DNA from 3 places in the Sporomusa termitida genome. Region 1 is predicted to be linked to each of the others. Evidence: riboswitches for the same ligand, from Rfam matches in the RefSeq annotation. Region 1 holds a riboswitch; each other region holds the start of a gene.
The links. Region 1 has a riboswitch for S-adenosylmethionine ahead of SPTER_RS14165 (MetQ/NlpA family ABC transporter substrate-binding protein). Riboswitches for the same ligand answer to the same signal wherever they lie in the genome.

Region 1 (5,085 bases):
CAATATAAATCAACTCTTCATAGCCGGACGCGGACGCCAGCAGCTCGGCCTTATCCCTGGCCGCCGGGGCCAGGGCCAGTTTGGTGCGCCGGCCGTCTTTACGGCATTGCTGCGCCGCCTCAATCGCCGGCGAGAGCCGGCCTTCCGCCCAGGCAATATACACCTCCGGCGCCGGCACACTGACACTGATCCCCTGCCGTTCCATCGCCAGCAGCACCCGTTCAATGCCCAGCGCAAAACCTGTGGCCGGATTGTCAACCCCAAAAGAAGCCAGCATCTTGTCATACCGGCCGCCACCGCAGAGCGGGAAGCCCAGGCCGGGTGTATAACCTTCCAATACCATGCCGGTATAATAATCAAAATCACGAATAATCCCTAAGTCAAAATTCACATACCGGTCAACACCGTAGCCGGCCAGCAGCCTGCGGATATCGGCCAGATTGTCCAGAGCCCTGCGGCTAAGGTCATTATTTACCAGCCGGCAGGCCTTGTTCAGCATTTCCTCCTGCCCATGGAGCAAAGGGATTTGCTGCAGCAAAGCCTGTGCACCCCGGGTCAAGCCGCTTGTCGCCAAGATTTCACCAAGTCCTACTAAATCCCGTGATACCATAGCGCATTTGATCTGCTGCTGACACTGCGGGGTTAACCCGCTCTCAGCCATAAGGCCGTTGATAAAATCCACCTGGCCTAAACTGACCTGAAAATTAGCCAGACCTGATTCCAGCATGGTTTCCACGGCCAGGGCCACCACCTCGGCATCAGCCGCCGGGCCGGGCGCACCCAAGAGTTCAACCCCGGCCTGATAAAATTCACACTGCCGGCCGGCCTGAGCCTGTTCGTGGCGGAATACATTGGTCAGATAAAACAGCCGCAGCGGCAGCGGCCCATCCTTCAGCCTGGTCGCCGCCACGCGGGCAATGGGCGTAGTCATATCCGGTTTAAGCACTAAAATACGGTTGTTGTTATCAAAAAACTTAAATACATGCTGGTGCATATCACTGCCGGTACCGACCGTAAGGGTTTCAATATATTCAAACGTTGGGGTTACCACTTCATCATAGCCCCAACGGGAAAATAGTTCAGCCAGCGAGCCTTCGACAATCCGCTTCTGCTTAGCTTCCCGCAGCAGCAGGTCCCGGGTACCGTAAGGGATTTGCGGTACAAACTGATTTTTGCTCATAACTACACCCCCTTTTCGTCAGCCTTATTTCCCTCTAAATGGCCCAATACTGCCTTGTACCCGTCGGCACCATAATAAAGACAGCGTTTTACCCGGCTGATTGTCGCTGTACTGGCACCGGTCGAGGCCACAATATCATCATAAATGACCCCTGCTTTTAATAAGCGAGCCACTTCCAGCCGCTGGGCCATGGCTTTGATCTCGCCGATTGTACAAACATCCTCAAAAAACTGATAACATTCCTCTTCAGTTTGCAGCGACAAAATACCCTTGAACAACTGATCTGTCAGTTCATCTTTCAATTTGGGATTTACCGGCATGCTATGCGCCTCCCTGTAATACTTGCTATTGATATGCTTAGTTCGCTGTTAACCCGGATTTTCCTTCTTTAATCCTTTTTATCTTTATTTAATTAAAATAGGTTATATAATAAAATTTGTCTTCTTCACGTAAATAATACATTAATAATCCTGTTGACAGATACATTTTGCCATGTTATCATAAATTTTGTAAATTAAATATACTCATCAAGAGCTGGCTGAGGGAATGGCCCTATGACGCCGCGGCAACCATCGCGCAGGTGAAACGGTGCCAATTCCAACAGGATTAACTCCTGACAGATGAAGAACTGGACAACCAGCCTCTTCACACTGTCGGAGAGGCTTTAATTATTGGCCATGGAGGGAGGACCGCAAATCACTTCTGCCTGCTGTCAACAACCACATTATATTTTTATCCGGGAGGAATAATGTATGAAAAAAATTACCTTATTACTGATTACAGTCTTATTGGCATTATCCGCGTTTATCAGCGGCTGCGGCGGCAAAGAGACCCCGGCGCCGGCAGCTGTGGAAAAAAAGACGGTTAAGGTTGGCGCTACCGCTGTACCGCACGCCGAGATTCTCAATGTGATCAAGCCGGTTTTGGAAAAAGACGGAATTAATCTGGTTATTGTCGAAATGAGCGACTATGTCCGGCCGAACATTGCCGTGGCCGAAAAAGAGCTTGACGCCAATTTCTTTCAGCACATTCCTTACCTGACAAAATTCAGCAGCGAGCGTAATTTGGATCTAACCTATACCGCCGCCGTACATATCGAGCCAATGGGCATCTATTCCAAGAAAATCAAAAGCCTGGATGAGCTGCAAAGCGGTGCCCAGGTTGCCATTCCTAACGACCCTACCAACGGCGGCCGGGCGTTAGCCCTTTTAGAAAAAGCCGGCATTATTAAACTGAAAGACGGTGCAGGGATTAATGCCACGGTAAAAGATATCGCAGAAAACCCCAAAAACGTTAAAATCAGCGAACTGGAAGCTCCCCAGCTGCCGCGCGCCCTGGACGACGTTGCTTTAGCGGTTATCAATACCAATTATGCCCTGGAGGCAAAACTGGTCCCGGCCAAAGATGCCCTTTTTATTGAGCAGAAAGACTCGCCTTATGTCAACATTCTGGCCGTCCGCAAAGGGGATGAAACCCGCCCTGAAATTCAAACGCTGACCAAAGCCCTGACTTCTGAGGAAGTTAAAAAATTCATCAACGAAAAATATCAGGGCGCCATTGTCCCGGCCTTCTAACCAGTAGTAAAAAAAGGCTTGCACCCTTTCGCAGAGAAAGAGGCGCAAGCCTTTTTTGGGTCTGCCAGAACTCATAAATGAATTCTGTGGAAATAAGAATTTATAAGTTTTGACAGGCTAACAGTCCTATAGACTGCAGGGAACCAAGATTCAATGCCGGACTTGAGCAAGGGGAAGGGGCCCCCGTAACCCCGGTAACCCACCGGCCATTGCCGGAAAAAGCGTTCCGCAGGAGAAAAGCCGGGCGGTATTCCGTTAAAAAATCCGTCTGTTTGAGCGCAGCGAGTTTACGGATTTTAGGAATACTGTCCGGCTTTTCAGCTTTTGGAGGCTTCGGGCCTAGACCTTTTGTTACTTTACTATGAAAACATCTCCTATGTGTCAGAAAAAAAGGGCGCACAAATACAAGCCTTATAGTCTAGGGCCCAAAAATTTATGGTATGTAGGCAATTAGGCCGTAGCTGTGGTGGGGAGCTCCCAACCCAAAGCCGCTAATTTTTTCAAATATGATTGTATTTTCTTCTCCCGGTTAAATCGATTGTAATACTCGGAACCTAACTCTCGATAAGGAACGCCTGTTTTTAGTATGTGGTAGATCGCTATCAGTAGGGAATGGGCGACAGCTACGGCGGCTCTGCTCTCCCGAATGAGCTGGACAATATGTGGTTCAAGCAGGAAGTCATATCAATTTTGGGGTCGAGTTCTTAGCTCAAAAAGTATCGACCTTATGCCACACTTTAATTATACGACATTGTTTTCGTTTATGGTGATGCTACTGCGCGCGTTGCATCTGATTTTGGGGCGATGCCAAAAGTAAAATTATTCCCTTGTATTTCAAAAGTAACTGCTATACGCACAGCCTGCAAGACCACGTCAGGGGTTTTCTTGTTGCATTCAACGCGCCACAACACCATAGAGAAAAATATCGGCAATATTATTAGCATTCGCCTCAATCGAATCGGCCTGGGCATCGACAAAGCCCTGAAAAACCATCATTACGATGACACTAAACAGCCCGTGGGCCGCTTTATGCACATCACACGGGCGAATAGCCCCCTGCTCAATTCCGGCTTGCAAAATCGTTTCCAGTACGCCAATGGTATGGACAAATCTTTCCCGGTATTTTTCGCGCTGGGCCGCAGTAAAATTTGTTGATTCCTCATGGCCCAGACCGCGCATTTCATGCATGAGCACCCGCCATAAATCGGCATTAGCGACATAAAACTCTAAAAACACCTTGATCACTTTTTTTATTTTGATGAGCGGCACTTCATCAAGACCGGCCAGCCGGTTGAGCTCAGTTTCAAATTTTGCGCTGCGCTCTTTGACCAGGGTATAAAAAAGCTGCTCTTTACTGGCAAAATAATTATATACCGTGCCTTTGCCGGTATCCGCCATGGCAATAATCTCATCCACAGTGGCCCGGTGATATCCCTTATGGGAAAAAACAGTATAGGCGGCATCCAGTATTTGCTGTCGTTTCATATGGTTCCTCCTGTCACCCTGCCCACGTTAGCCTGGAAATAATCAGCGCCACCATCCCGATGGCTATCGCTAATTTGAAGATAAGACCCAATGCCTGACCGACAACAATGCTTTTTGCCACCCGTCCAGCCTTTTCCCGGTTGCCTGTAGCCGCATATTCTGCCAGATAGCCGGCGGCAAAAGAACCGCCGACGGCCCCGGCAATGGAACCCAGGCCCGGCATTATCCCCGTACCAAGGATCCCGCCGGCGATACCGCCGATAAAGGCGACTATGATCGCCGTTTTCGAGGCATTTTCCTTTTTTGCCCCTAACGAACCGGCTACAAACTCAACCAGCTCCCCGGCCAGTACGGCGCCAAACAGAATGAGTAAGGCCGTATTATTCATAGCGGCAAAGGGTGCCAGATAACCATAACCCAGGGCCACGAAAAAAATCAGCCAATTCCCGGGTAAGCCGATAACAGTTAAGCCAATGCCAATAACAGTCACAACAATGACCAGTAAATTAATGGCTGTTAAACCAGCATCCAAAGTATGCACTCCTTCTGCACCCTGCATTTACTTCCGGTTGAACGCCCGGTGAGCAATGTCGTTACGATATTGCATGCCGGCAAACTTTATCTCAGACACAGCCTGGTAGACCTTGGCCACTGCCGCCTGAATATCATTGGCTACCGCAGTCACGCCCAGCACCCGGCCGCCATTGGTTACAATCCGGCCGTCTTTGCAGCCTGTCCCGGCATGAAAAGCGATGGCCCCCTGGGCCTGGACCCGATCAAGACCGCTGATAGGATCACCTTTGGTATAGCTGCCGGGATACCCGTCAGCGGCCAGTACCACACACA
Region 2 (5,085 bases), 1.9 Mb from region 1:
CAGTAATAAGGCCCGGCCCCCATTGGTCGGGTCGTTGGGAATGGCAATCGTGGCGCCTGGCTTAAGCTCATTAAGCGCGATAATCTTCTTCGAATATATGCCCATAGGATAAATAACAGTTTTAGCAACTGACACTATATCATATTTGCGGTCTTGGACCATATTGTCCAGATACGGCTGATGCTGAAAACTATTGACGTCAATATCCCCCTGGCTTAAGGCCACATTAGGCTGAACATAATCATTGAATTCAACAACTTCAATCTTCAGACCGTCTTTATCAGCGACTTGTTTAACAACATCCATAATTTCGGCATGCGGGCCGGCCGTTACCCCGACCTTGAGTATTTTATCTGCTGCCGGCGTTGCTGCCGGCTTACTGCAGCCGGTAAGTCCGGCAACTGCAGCCACAAGGACCGTGGCCAAGGCTACTGCTTTTATGTACTTATTCATTCTCATGTCCCCCTTTTATAACTCCTATTATTTAACTGTCAGCTTGGTCAAGCGGTCGGCTGCTGCCTGCAGGGTTTCAAACTTTTTGCAAAAACAAAACCTGACCAAGGTTTTACCGGCATTGCTTTCAGGCCGGAAAAAGCTTGAGCCGGGCACAACCGCCACCCCAATCTCGCTGGCCAGGTATTTAGCAAAGGCAACATCGTCGTCCCAGCCAAACGGTGTAATGTCGGTCATAATATAATAGGCTCCCTGTGGACGCACACAGCTAAAGCCAACCTTCTCCAGGGCATTAAGCAAATAATCCCGCCGTTCGCTATAAAAACCAGCCAATTCCGCATAGTATTCCAGGCCAGAAGTAAAAGCCTCGGCCGCGGCTACCTGCAGGGGGGCCGCCGCGCCTACGGTAAGAAAATCATGTACCTTACGCACCGAAGCCGTGATCGCCGGTGAGGCCTGAACATAACCAATACGCCAGCCGGTTACGCTGAAGGTTTTAGATACACTATTTACCGCAATCGTCCTGTCGGTCATGCCCGGCAAGGTCCACAGCGGGATATGCTCAGTATTGTCATACAGGATATGTTCATAGATTTCATCATTGATTGCCAGCACATCATGCTTCCTGCACAACTGGGCAATGAGCTCCAGTTCTTCGCGATTAAAGACTTTGCCGGTTGGGTTATTGGGGGTATTAATGATGATGGCCCTGGTTTTATCGGAAAAAGCGGCAATAAGCTCCTCCCGGTTAAAGTTAAATGCCGGCGGGGTTAAGCTGACATACCGGGGTACCGCCCCGCACAGGATGACATCGGCGCCATAATTTTCATAAAACGGTTCAAAAATAATGACTTCATCGCCCGGGTTAACAGTGGCCAAGAGGGTGGCAATCATGCCCTCTGTGGCCCCGCAGCACACGGTAAGCTGACTTTCAGGGTCGATAACAACACCATAGTCCCGTTCCACCTTGGCGGCAATGGCATCACGCAGGCCTTTGGTCCCCCAGGTTATAGCATATTGATTATAATCCTCATTAACAGCCCTGACAGCAGCCTGTTTAATCGCTGCCGGGGCCGGGAAATCCGGGAAACCCTGGGCGAGGTTAATCGCATTATGCGCAGCCGCAATCCGGCTCATCTCTCTGATGACCGATTCGGTAAATTGCCGGGCCTTGGCTGACGCGTAACCGCCTTCACGAATATTACGGATATTATCTTCCATGCTTACGTATTCCCCCTATAGTTCTGTTTCCATATTCTAGCGTTTGTTAAGTCTCTGGGCAAAATAGTCACCACTGGACTGGACGATCTGTACCAGCGCAATCAGAATAACGACCGTTGCCAGCATGACATCTGCTCTAAAGCGTTGATAACCATAGCGGATCGCCAGGTCTCCCAGGCCACCGCCGCCAATGGCACCAGCCATGGCCGAGTAACCAATTAAACTGATCACCATTAATGTCAGTCCCAATAGTATAGACGGCAGGGCTTCCGGAATAAGTACCTTCAGGATAATCTGCCGGGGCGATGCCCCCATTGACTGTGCGGCTTCGACCAGCCCGGCATCCACTTCCTTGAGGGCCGACTCGACAACGCGGCCGACAAAGGGAATTGCTGCAATTGTGAGGGGTACAATCGCCGCATTGGTGCCGATTGAAGTACCAACAATAATCCTGGTAAAAGGTATAATAGCGACCATTAAAATAATAAACGGCGTTGACCTGGCAGCATTAACGATTGCTCCTAAGGTCTGATTAAATACCAGGTTCTCTTTTATGTGGCCCTTGCCGGTGATAACCAGGATTACGCCAAGCGGGATTCCCAGCAAGGCGGAGACCAGGGCTGAAACAGCTACCATATAGACGGTTTCCCCGCAAGCCTCAACCAGCAGCATAAGCATGTCTTGTGACATAGCCAATCACCTCTGTTCCCAAATCTCTGGCCTGCAGATAACGCAACGCACTTTGAATATCCTCCTGTTGGCCGGACAACTCTATAACCAGCGTGCCATACGGTGTGGCCTGCAAATGGTCAATATTACCGGAGATAATGTTGACATCAACGGCAAAACGCCTGATCAGGCCGGCAATAACCGGTTCATTAGTGGCCGCCCCGAAGAAAGATAAGCGCACAACCAGGTTGCTGCCGGCAACCGGCTTGTCTGATACAATCTCCGCCAGGGCTTCCGGCAATTTATTATTTACTACGGCTTTAATAAACTCGCGGGCGGTGTCTGACTGGGGCCTGGTAAATACATCAAGCACCCTCCCGGTTTCTACAAGCCGGCCGGCTTCAATTACAGCCACTTGATCGCAGATTGCTTTAATTACATGCATCTCATGGGTAATCAGGACAATCGTTAAGCCCAATTTTCTATTAATATCTTTCAATAAAGCCAGAATTGACTCTGTCGTCTGCGGGTCAAGGGCTGAAGTTGCTTCATCGCATAACAGCACTTTGGGCTGACTTGCCAAAGCCCGGGCGATGCCGACCCGCTGTTTTTGCCCGCCGCTGAGCTGGGCCGGATAGACATCTTTTTTGTCAGATAAGCCAACAAGCTCTAACAGCGGCAGTACTTTTTTTACCCGTTCAGTTCTACCGACACCGGCAATCTCCAAGGGAAAAGCCACATTGTCGAGCACTGTGCGCGAAGACAACAGATTAAAATGCTGAAAAATCATGCCGATACTTTTACGGGCATCGCGTAATTGCACTTCTGACAACGCTGTCATTTCCTGGCCAGCAATAAATACCTGGCCGGCGGTAGGACGTTCCAACAGGTTTATGCAGCGGATAAGAGTGCTTTTCCCAGCGCCACTTTTACCAATAATGCCATAGATCTCTCCCTGCTTTATATTCAAAGATACATGATCAAGGGCGATTACCGTACCAGACTCGCCGTTATATATCTTTTGTAAGCCTGTTAATGAAATCATAGTTATCTGCCTCCTGTTGTGATATACAATAAGAAAAAACTTGGCTTGTGCCAAGTCCTTCATGGACGCCGGCAGAAGCCGCCGGGGCCCTTTAGGGTATTGGCGTTCTTACTTATGATCATAAACCGATATACTTGCTAATCATGTAAAAAACCTCTCCGCAGTCGAAGAGGCATAATTCAAGACTATGCTATTCTTCATCTGCCAAACCCTTACAGGCTGCAGGAATTGGCACCGTTCGCCTTTGCGATGGTTGCCGCAGCTTCATAGGGCCAGTCCCTCAGCCAACTCTTGATGAAAAATACTGTATCTTTTTTTATTCTTGAGTAATATTACCACAGGTATATGTAACTGTCAAGAATTTTATCGGGCGGCTAAGGTTGGTTTCCTCACCCGTCTTTGTAATGTGATATGTTATACCTTATGCTTTTTTGCCAACAGTAGCTACATAGACCGCAAACTGATTATCACCATCGATAGCCAGGGCCGCATTAAGTTTATCATCATCAAAAGCTGCAATTGCACAAACACCACAGTCCACTGCCGCTGCCGCCAGGTAGAGGTTCTGACAGACATGACCGGCATCCAGGTGTAAATACCGATAGCCGCGCTGCCCATAGCGATAGGTCATGCGATAGGCAGCTGCCGTCCAAATAAATGTAACCGCACTTGCCTTAACAAATTTTTGCCGCAAACAGGCCTCAGTAATTATATCAGCAGCACTGCCTGTGACCTCTACCTTGGCCAATTGATGATCGACGGCTAAAAACCTATATAGGCCCGGCTCCAGACCGTCAACCTGATTCACTAACAAATATGTCTCAAAAGCATGCCTTGCCCCGGCTGAAGGTACGGTTCTGAACGTGACCAAATGCGGTTCAATCGACTTAACCCCTTGTGTACACCACAGCAAATAGGAAAGCTCAGTTAATGACAATGCCTTTGCGGCATAAGTACGGACACTGGTCCTTTGCAGAATTGCCTGGGTTAGAGAAATATCAGCCTGCCATGCCCCATGGTCTGGCAAATCGATCACCAGGCCGGGGTTACCGATATCCATTTCCACCGGTGGCTGTGGCAAACCCCGGGCCTGATCGGAAGGTGTAGCAAACTTGTACTTGGTTTGCTCCATAAACTCTTTGCCTATTTGCCTTGCCATTTGATTAAACCTCCTTCGCGTATTGCCGTTTGTCTTACTGATATTAAATCTACTGGTAAATTCTCCAATATCAATAGTAATTATAATATATTATTGCAAATAAAAAAAGCATCTGCATAAAGCAGACACTTGCTACCGGCAACTTCCTACTCTCCCGGGCCCATCCAGCCAAGTACCTTCGGCTGCTACGACCGTCCATAGCACCCCAGCTGCTTCGTTGGCACTGCGGGCGCCCCCTCCGACGTACTTCCAGTACGACTACGGCGGCGTCCTCGCTCCGCCTCGCAGCTGGGGCACTCTGAACGGTCTAAGCCTGTTCGCTTTCCATAATAAAAAGCACTCACTGCAACAGTGAGTGCTTTTCTTGCTAACCAGCAACTTCCTACTCTCCCGGGCCGTTTCCAGCCAAGTACCTTCGGCGTTTGTGGGCTTAACTGCTGTGTTCGGTATGGGAACAGGTGGAGCCCCACAGCTATCGTCACTGGATAAGCAGAGAACCATAAGCAGAGAACCAGGTTTTTAGGAGCGATAGCGACGC
Region 3 (5,085 bases), 2.2 Mb from region 1:
ATTGGCGAAACAACCTGTGACGGCAAGAAAAAAATGTTTGAGCTTATGAAAGGCTTTAAAGCGGTGCATGTCATGAAAATGCCGCAAAGTTATCTGGCTGACAGCGACAAGGCTTATTGGCTCCATGAGGTACAGGTATTAAAGGAACTGCTGGAGGCTGAGCTTGATACCCAAATTACTGATGAAAAACTGCAGGCCGCCATTCAGGTCCTGAACGAAGAACGGCGGCTGATGCAGCAACTGGCCGGCTATTTGAAAAATGACCCGGTCCCCATGACCGGTCAGGATTTCCTGAAGCTGCTCTGGGGCCGGAACTTTGTGACCGACCGGGCCGCGTTTGCCGAGCAAATCAAGGCGGTTATCAGTGATATCGAAGAGAGTGTCGCCAATGGGGAAGCGGCCAGGCCCCAAGGCGCCAAGCGGATTTTGGTTACCGGTGTGCCGACCGGGGTCGGCGCCGACAAGGTGATCAAGATTATTGAAGACTGCGGCGCCGCTGTCGTCTATATTGAAAACTGTTCAGGGATGAAGCAGTATGTTACGCTTGTGGATGAAACCAAGCCGCCGCTGACGGCTATTGCTGAGAAATATCTGGCGATTCCCTGTTCCTGTATGAGCCCGAATCCCACCCGGATGGAGCAGCTTGACCAACTGGTCGGGGAATATCGCGTTGACGGTGTTGTTGATATTACCTGGCAGGGCTGTCATACCTACAATGTTGAAAGCCGGGTGGTAAAAGAATTTTTAAAACAAAACGGCAATACCCCGTTTTTGCAGATCGAGACCGATTATTCCCAGGGCGATGTTGAGCAAATCACAACCAGGGTCCAGGCTTTTCTGGAGATGATGGGATAACTCACATACGCTGCCGGCAGCAGCCGGCAACAGGGCAGCCCGCGCAGGCGGGCTGTTTTTTGCAATGCCGTTTGGCATGCTCCACAATCAGGCCGTGAAACTCCCCGTACAGATACACATCCTGCGGCAGGTGCGCTTCCAGCTGCAGCCGCAAGCCGTCATAAGTGGCCGGGAGGTCATAACCAAGCCGGTGCAATAGGCGTTTTGTATAGGTATCTACCACAAAAAAAGGTTTGTTCAGGGCATACAACAGGATGGAATCAGCGGTTTCCCGGCCGATGCCTTTTACGGCCAGCAGTTCAGCCCGGAGTGCTTCGCCGTCACCGGCGGCCGCTATTTTTATATTATACTCATACTTTTCATACCACTGGGTCAGAGCTTTTAGTTTCAGCGCCTTTTGGTTATAATAGCCGCTGGAGCGGATGAGCTGGGCCAGTTCTTCGGTCTGTACCCCGGCAATAAAGGCTGGCGATAACCGGTCGCCTAAATTGGTCAAGGCCTTTTCCACATTGGTCCAGGTGGTATTTTGCGTCAGAATGGCACCTGCCATCATTTCAAAGGGTGTCTCGGCCGGCCACCAGTTTCGCTGACCATAGGCAGTCAGCAGGGTATTGTATAGCTCATATAATCCACGCATACTATTGCTCCTTACCATTATGCCGGGCGGCGTAGTCGGGAGGACAAAATCCCTGTATCTATTATAATCGGTTTTATGGTTAAATGCCTCCTTAAATTGTAAAAAAAGCAAAGGATATACTTGACAAATGTTCTCAGCTTAGCTATCATTTATACATTACAACCCGCTAATTTCATATTAACTCTTATCCAGAGAGGTCGAGGGACTGGCCCGATGACACCCGGCAACCGGCGTATTTACGCAGAGGTGCTAATTCCAGCAGGAATCAGTAGATATTCCTGGGAGATGAGAGGGATTAGGTATATATTAATATGCCCCCTCTAGCGAGGGGGTTTTCAATTTTTATTACCTAGTGCCTTGACAAAGTCAAATGTTAGGTTATACAACGCATCTTTTCCCGCACTGCTTCGTTGTCGTCGCCTTACAGATTGCCGATCTGCGCGGTTCCTCCGCCTTACATTGCGAAAAAATCTACGTTGTCTAAAACTAACATCTAACTGTGCCAAGGCACTAGTACCTTGACAAAGTCAAATGTTAGGTTATACAACGCATCTTTTCCCGCACTGCTTCGTTGTCGTCACCTTACAGATTGCCGATCTGCGCGGTTCCTCCGCCTTGCATTGCGAAAAAATCTACGTTGTCTAAACCTAACATCTAACTGTGCCAAGGTACTGGTTAAATCATTACAAAGGGGGCTAAGTTCATGGTTGTTACCTTTTTTCCCGGTTTTAGATGGCGGTCACAGCTCAAGCTGGCCCAAATTGCCAGCCCGGAAGATCCTTTTACCCTGGAGCAGGGCGGTTGTTTAACCGAGATAACGGTGGCGTATGAAACCTATGGTACACTGTCTGCGGCCGGTGACAATGTCATCCTGGTGGCGCATGCGCTGACCGGTGACAGCCACCCGGCGGCCCACGGGCCCTATGATGAGCAAGGCTGGTGGGAACCGTTAATCGGTCCCGGGCGGACGCTTGACACCGACCGGTTTTATGTTATTTGCGCCAATGTGCTCGGCGGCTGCCAGGGGACAACAGGTCCCGCTTCGCCTGATCCGGCTACCGGCCGGGCCTATGGCATGGGTTTTCCGGAGATAACCGTTAAAGATATGGTAAAGGTCCAGAAACGGCTGTTGGAAGTGCTGCGGATTCAGCACCTGGCGCTGGTCATTGGCGGTTCGATGGGCGGGATGCAGGCGCTGGAATGGGCGGTAAGCTATCCGGGTTTTATTGATGCCGTTGTTGTGATTGCCGCCCCAGGCTATGCAGCCCCTCAGGCCATTGCCTACAATCGGGTGGGCCGCCAGGCGGTTATGCTTGATCCCGCCTGGCAAAACGGTAATTATTATGGCGGGCCTGGCCCGGAGAAAGGCCTGGCGGCGGCCCGGGCCCTGGGCATGATTACCTATCAGAGCGAGTTGTCTATGGCCTATAAGTTTGGCCGGCGCACACGGAGCGGACAGTTTGAAGTGGAAAACTATTTAGACTACCAGGGCGCGAATATCGTTAAACGCTTTGATGCCAATTCCTATCTCTATCTGTTGCGGGCCCTGGATCTTTTCGATATAAGCGCCGGTTACGCAACGTATGAGGATGCTTTGGCCCGCATCGATGCCCGGATGCTGATTGTCGGGGTCAGTTCCGATATCCTGTACCCGCCGCATCAGCAGGAAGAATTGGCGGCAACCTTGCGCCGGGTGGGCATCCGGGCCGAATTGGCGGTGATTAACAGCCCGCACGGTCATGACGGATTTCTGATCGATTTTCAATTGCTCAGGCCAATCCTTACCCGCTTTATTGATGCCGCCCTGCCGGCGCCGGTTACTGTGCCGATCAGGCAATGGTTCCGGTTCCGGGCGTCCAGCCTGGCCTATCTCGGCGCCCGCCTGATGCCGGCGGTAGAGCTCCGGGAGGTGTGAGCGTAACCCTTTCTCCCTTGTATAACTACAGGTAATTATGCCTATGCATAATAGATATTTTACTTAAGTGGCCGATACCTTTACAATCAATGTAAGCGCCAGTCATTTAGGTAAAGGGGAGAAACATATGCAAGCGTTACTAACATGGCTATTCGGCTATAAACTGCCGTCCAATGATAAGGGGTTAACAAAACCGGGTGTGCTTGTTGATAAACGGGAAAAAATTGTACCCATTCCTGTTACGCAGGACATAACCAGGACCAAGGAATTTTGGGACCGGGCTGTACCCTCGTAACCACAAAATACTCTTGACAGTTATTGGTAAGGCCAGCCATAGTATAAGGTATATAGTTCTTTTTTGAACTATGTACCTTATTTTTTGATGGAGGAGCATATTTTTTTGTGGACATTCTGCATTTAACATATTTTATTGAAGTAGCAAAGCAGGGGAGTTTTACCAGAGCAGCCCAGGCACTTCATGTTTCGCAGCCGTCTATCAGCAAGATGGTGCGCAATCTGGAGAATGAACTCGGGGTTATCCTGATCGACAGGTCAGGCCGGAAAACTAAACTGACTGATGCCGGCCAGGCGCTTTATGAACACGGGATTAACATCATCGCTTCGCTCAACAATGCCGCTGCCGACCTGGATGCGTTGATCGGCTGCCGCAAAGGGCAGATTCGTATTGGGATTCCGCCAATGGTTGAGACGAGCTTTTTTGCGATTGCTATTGGCGAATTTAAGAAAAAATATCCTGATATTCTGATTGATTTAATCGAGGTTGGTTCGAAAGCGATTGAAAAGATGGTGGAAGAAGGTCAGCTGGAAATCGGGGTCGTAGTGTTGCCCGTTAAAAATAAAGCAAACTTTTCGCTGTTTGCTTTTGTTAAAGATCCGATCCAGCTCATTGTTCACCCGGAGCACCGGCTGGCGGCCCGGGATATTGCCCATATTACGGACTTAGCCGATGAGTCGGTGGTTATGTATCGTAAGGACTTTGCCCTGCATGACCATATTATCGAAAAGTGCCGGGAATATGGTTTTATGCCCAGGGTATTGTGCGAAAGCTCGCAGTGGGATTTTATGGTGGAAATTGTGGCCGCTAAGCTGGGGGTGGCCCTGTTGCCCAAAATGGTATGTGCCAAACTGGCGGGTGGTGTTGTGAAAGCCTTGCCCCTGGCGGAGGAAATCAGGCCCTGGCATTTGGCTGTAATCTGGAAAAAAGATACCTATTTGTCCTATGCCGCCCGGGAATGGCTGAATTATACCGCCTGTTTATTTGGTGTTGACGTAAGACTGAAATGAAGCCGGACTCCAGGCCGGCGCAGAAGCGGCCTGCTGAACAAAAAAAAAGCCTTAGACACCTGGTCTTTAGGCTCATGACGTGGGCATATTTAATGCCTGTATATAGTTTACACTTTACAGAACTATAAGTAAAATACATAAAACGAATAGCTTTTATTACCTAAAGTTATATATGCCGTACTGCTGCTGGCTGTGGGGGTCTGGACGATGGTGCGGGTGCGGGACTAAGAGCAGGCAAGGAAACAACAATAAAACAGGCAGGGTGGCTAGCCACCCTGACTGTTTGCTATCCTATAGGGTCATGACTACTTTTCCGAGCACATGACTGACCGGAACGGGTCCGATATAGCGGCTGTCGCTGGAGTTGTTGCGA

Region 2: another riboswitch for S-adenosylmethionine. It lies ahead of SPTER_RS22520 (methionine ABC transporter ATP-binding protein); the one in region 1 lies ahead of SPTER_RS14165 (MetQ/NlpA family ABC transporter substrate-binding protein).
Region 3: another riboswitch for S-adenosylmethionine. It lies ahead of metX (homoserine O-acetyltransferase MetX); the one in region 1 lies ahead of SPTER_RS14165 (MetQ/NlpA family ABC transporter substrate-binding protein).

What each region holds. Positions count from the first base shown of each region.
Region 1 is NZ_CP036259.1:2,993,389-2,998,473, forward strand. It holds gene SPTER_RS14150 (HDIG domain-containing metalloprotein) at 1-3, opposite strand, end outside; gene hisZ (ATP phosphoribosyltransferase regulatory subunit) at 1-1,180, opposite strand, end outside; gene SPTER_RS14160 (YerC/YecD family TrpR-related protein) at 1,183-1,500, opposite strand; SAM riboswitch class I at 1,702-1,807, shown strand; gene SPTER_RS14165 (MetQ/NlpA family ABC transporter substrate-binding protein) at 1,933-2,754, shown strand; gene SPTER_RS14175 (TetR/AcrR family transcriptional regulator) at 3,649-4,239, opposite strand; gene SPTER_RS14180 (DUF456 domain-containing protein) at 4,253-4,771, opposite strand; gene purD (phosphoribosylamine--glycine ligase) at 4,799-5,085, opposite strand, start outside.
Region 2 is NZ_CP036259.1:4,870,014-4,875,098, reverse strand. It holds gene SPTER_RS22535 (MetQ/NlpA family ABC transporter substrate-binding protein) at 1-453, opposite strand, end outside; gene SPTER_RS22530 (pyridoxal phosphate-dependent aminotransferase) at 481-1,674, opposite strand; gene SPTER_RS22525 (methionine ABC transporter permease) at 1,711-2,364, opposite strand; gene SPTER_RS22520 (methionine ABC transporter ATP-binding protein) at 2,333-3,388, opposite strand; SAM riboswitch class I at 3,583-3,689, opposite strand; gene SPTER_RS22515 (SagB/ThcOx family dehydrogenase) at 3,810-4,547, opposite strand; rRNA gene rrf (5S ribosomal RNA) at 4,917-5,033, opposite strand.
Region 3 is NZ_CP036259.1:758,178-763,262, forward strand. It holds gene SPTER_RS03365 (double-cubane-cluster-containing anaerobic reductase) at 1-855, shown strand, start outside; gene SPTER_RS03370 (endonuclease III domain-containing protein) at 857-1,492, opposite strand; SAM riboswitch class I at 1,674-1,784, shown strand; gene metX (homoserine O-acetyltransferase MetX) at 2,196-3,407, shown strand; gene SPTER_RS24525 (hypothetical protein) at 3,535-3,702, shown strand; gene SPTER_RS03380 (LysR family transcriptional regulator) at 3,810-4,712, shown strand; gene lepB (signal peptidase I) at 5,004-5,085, opposite strand, start outside.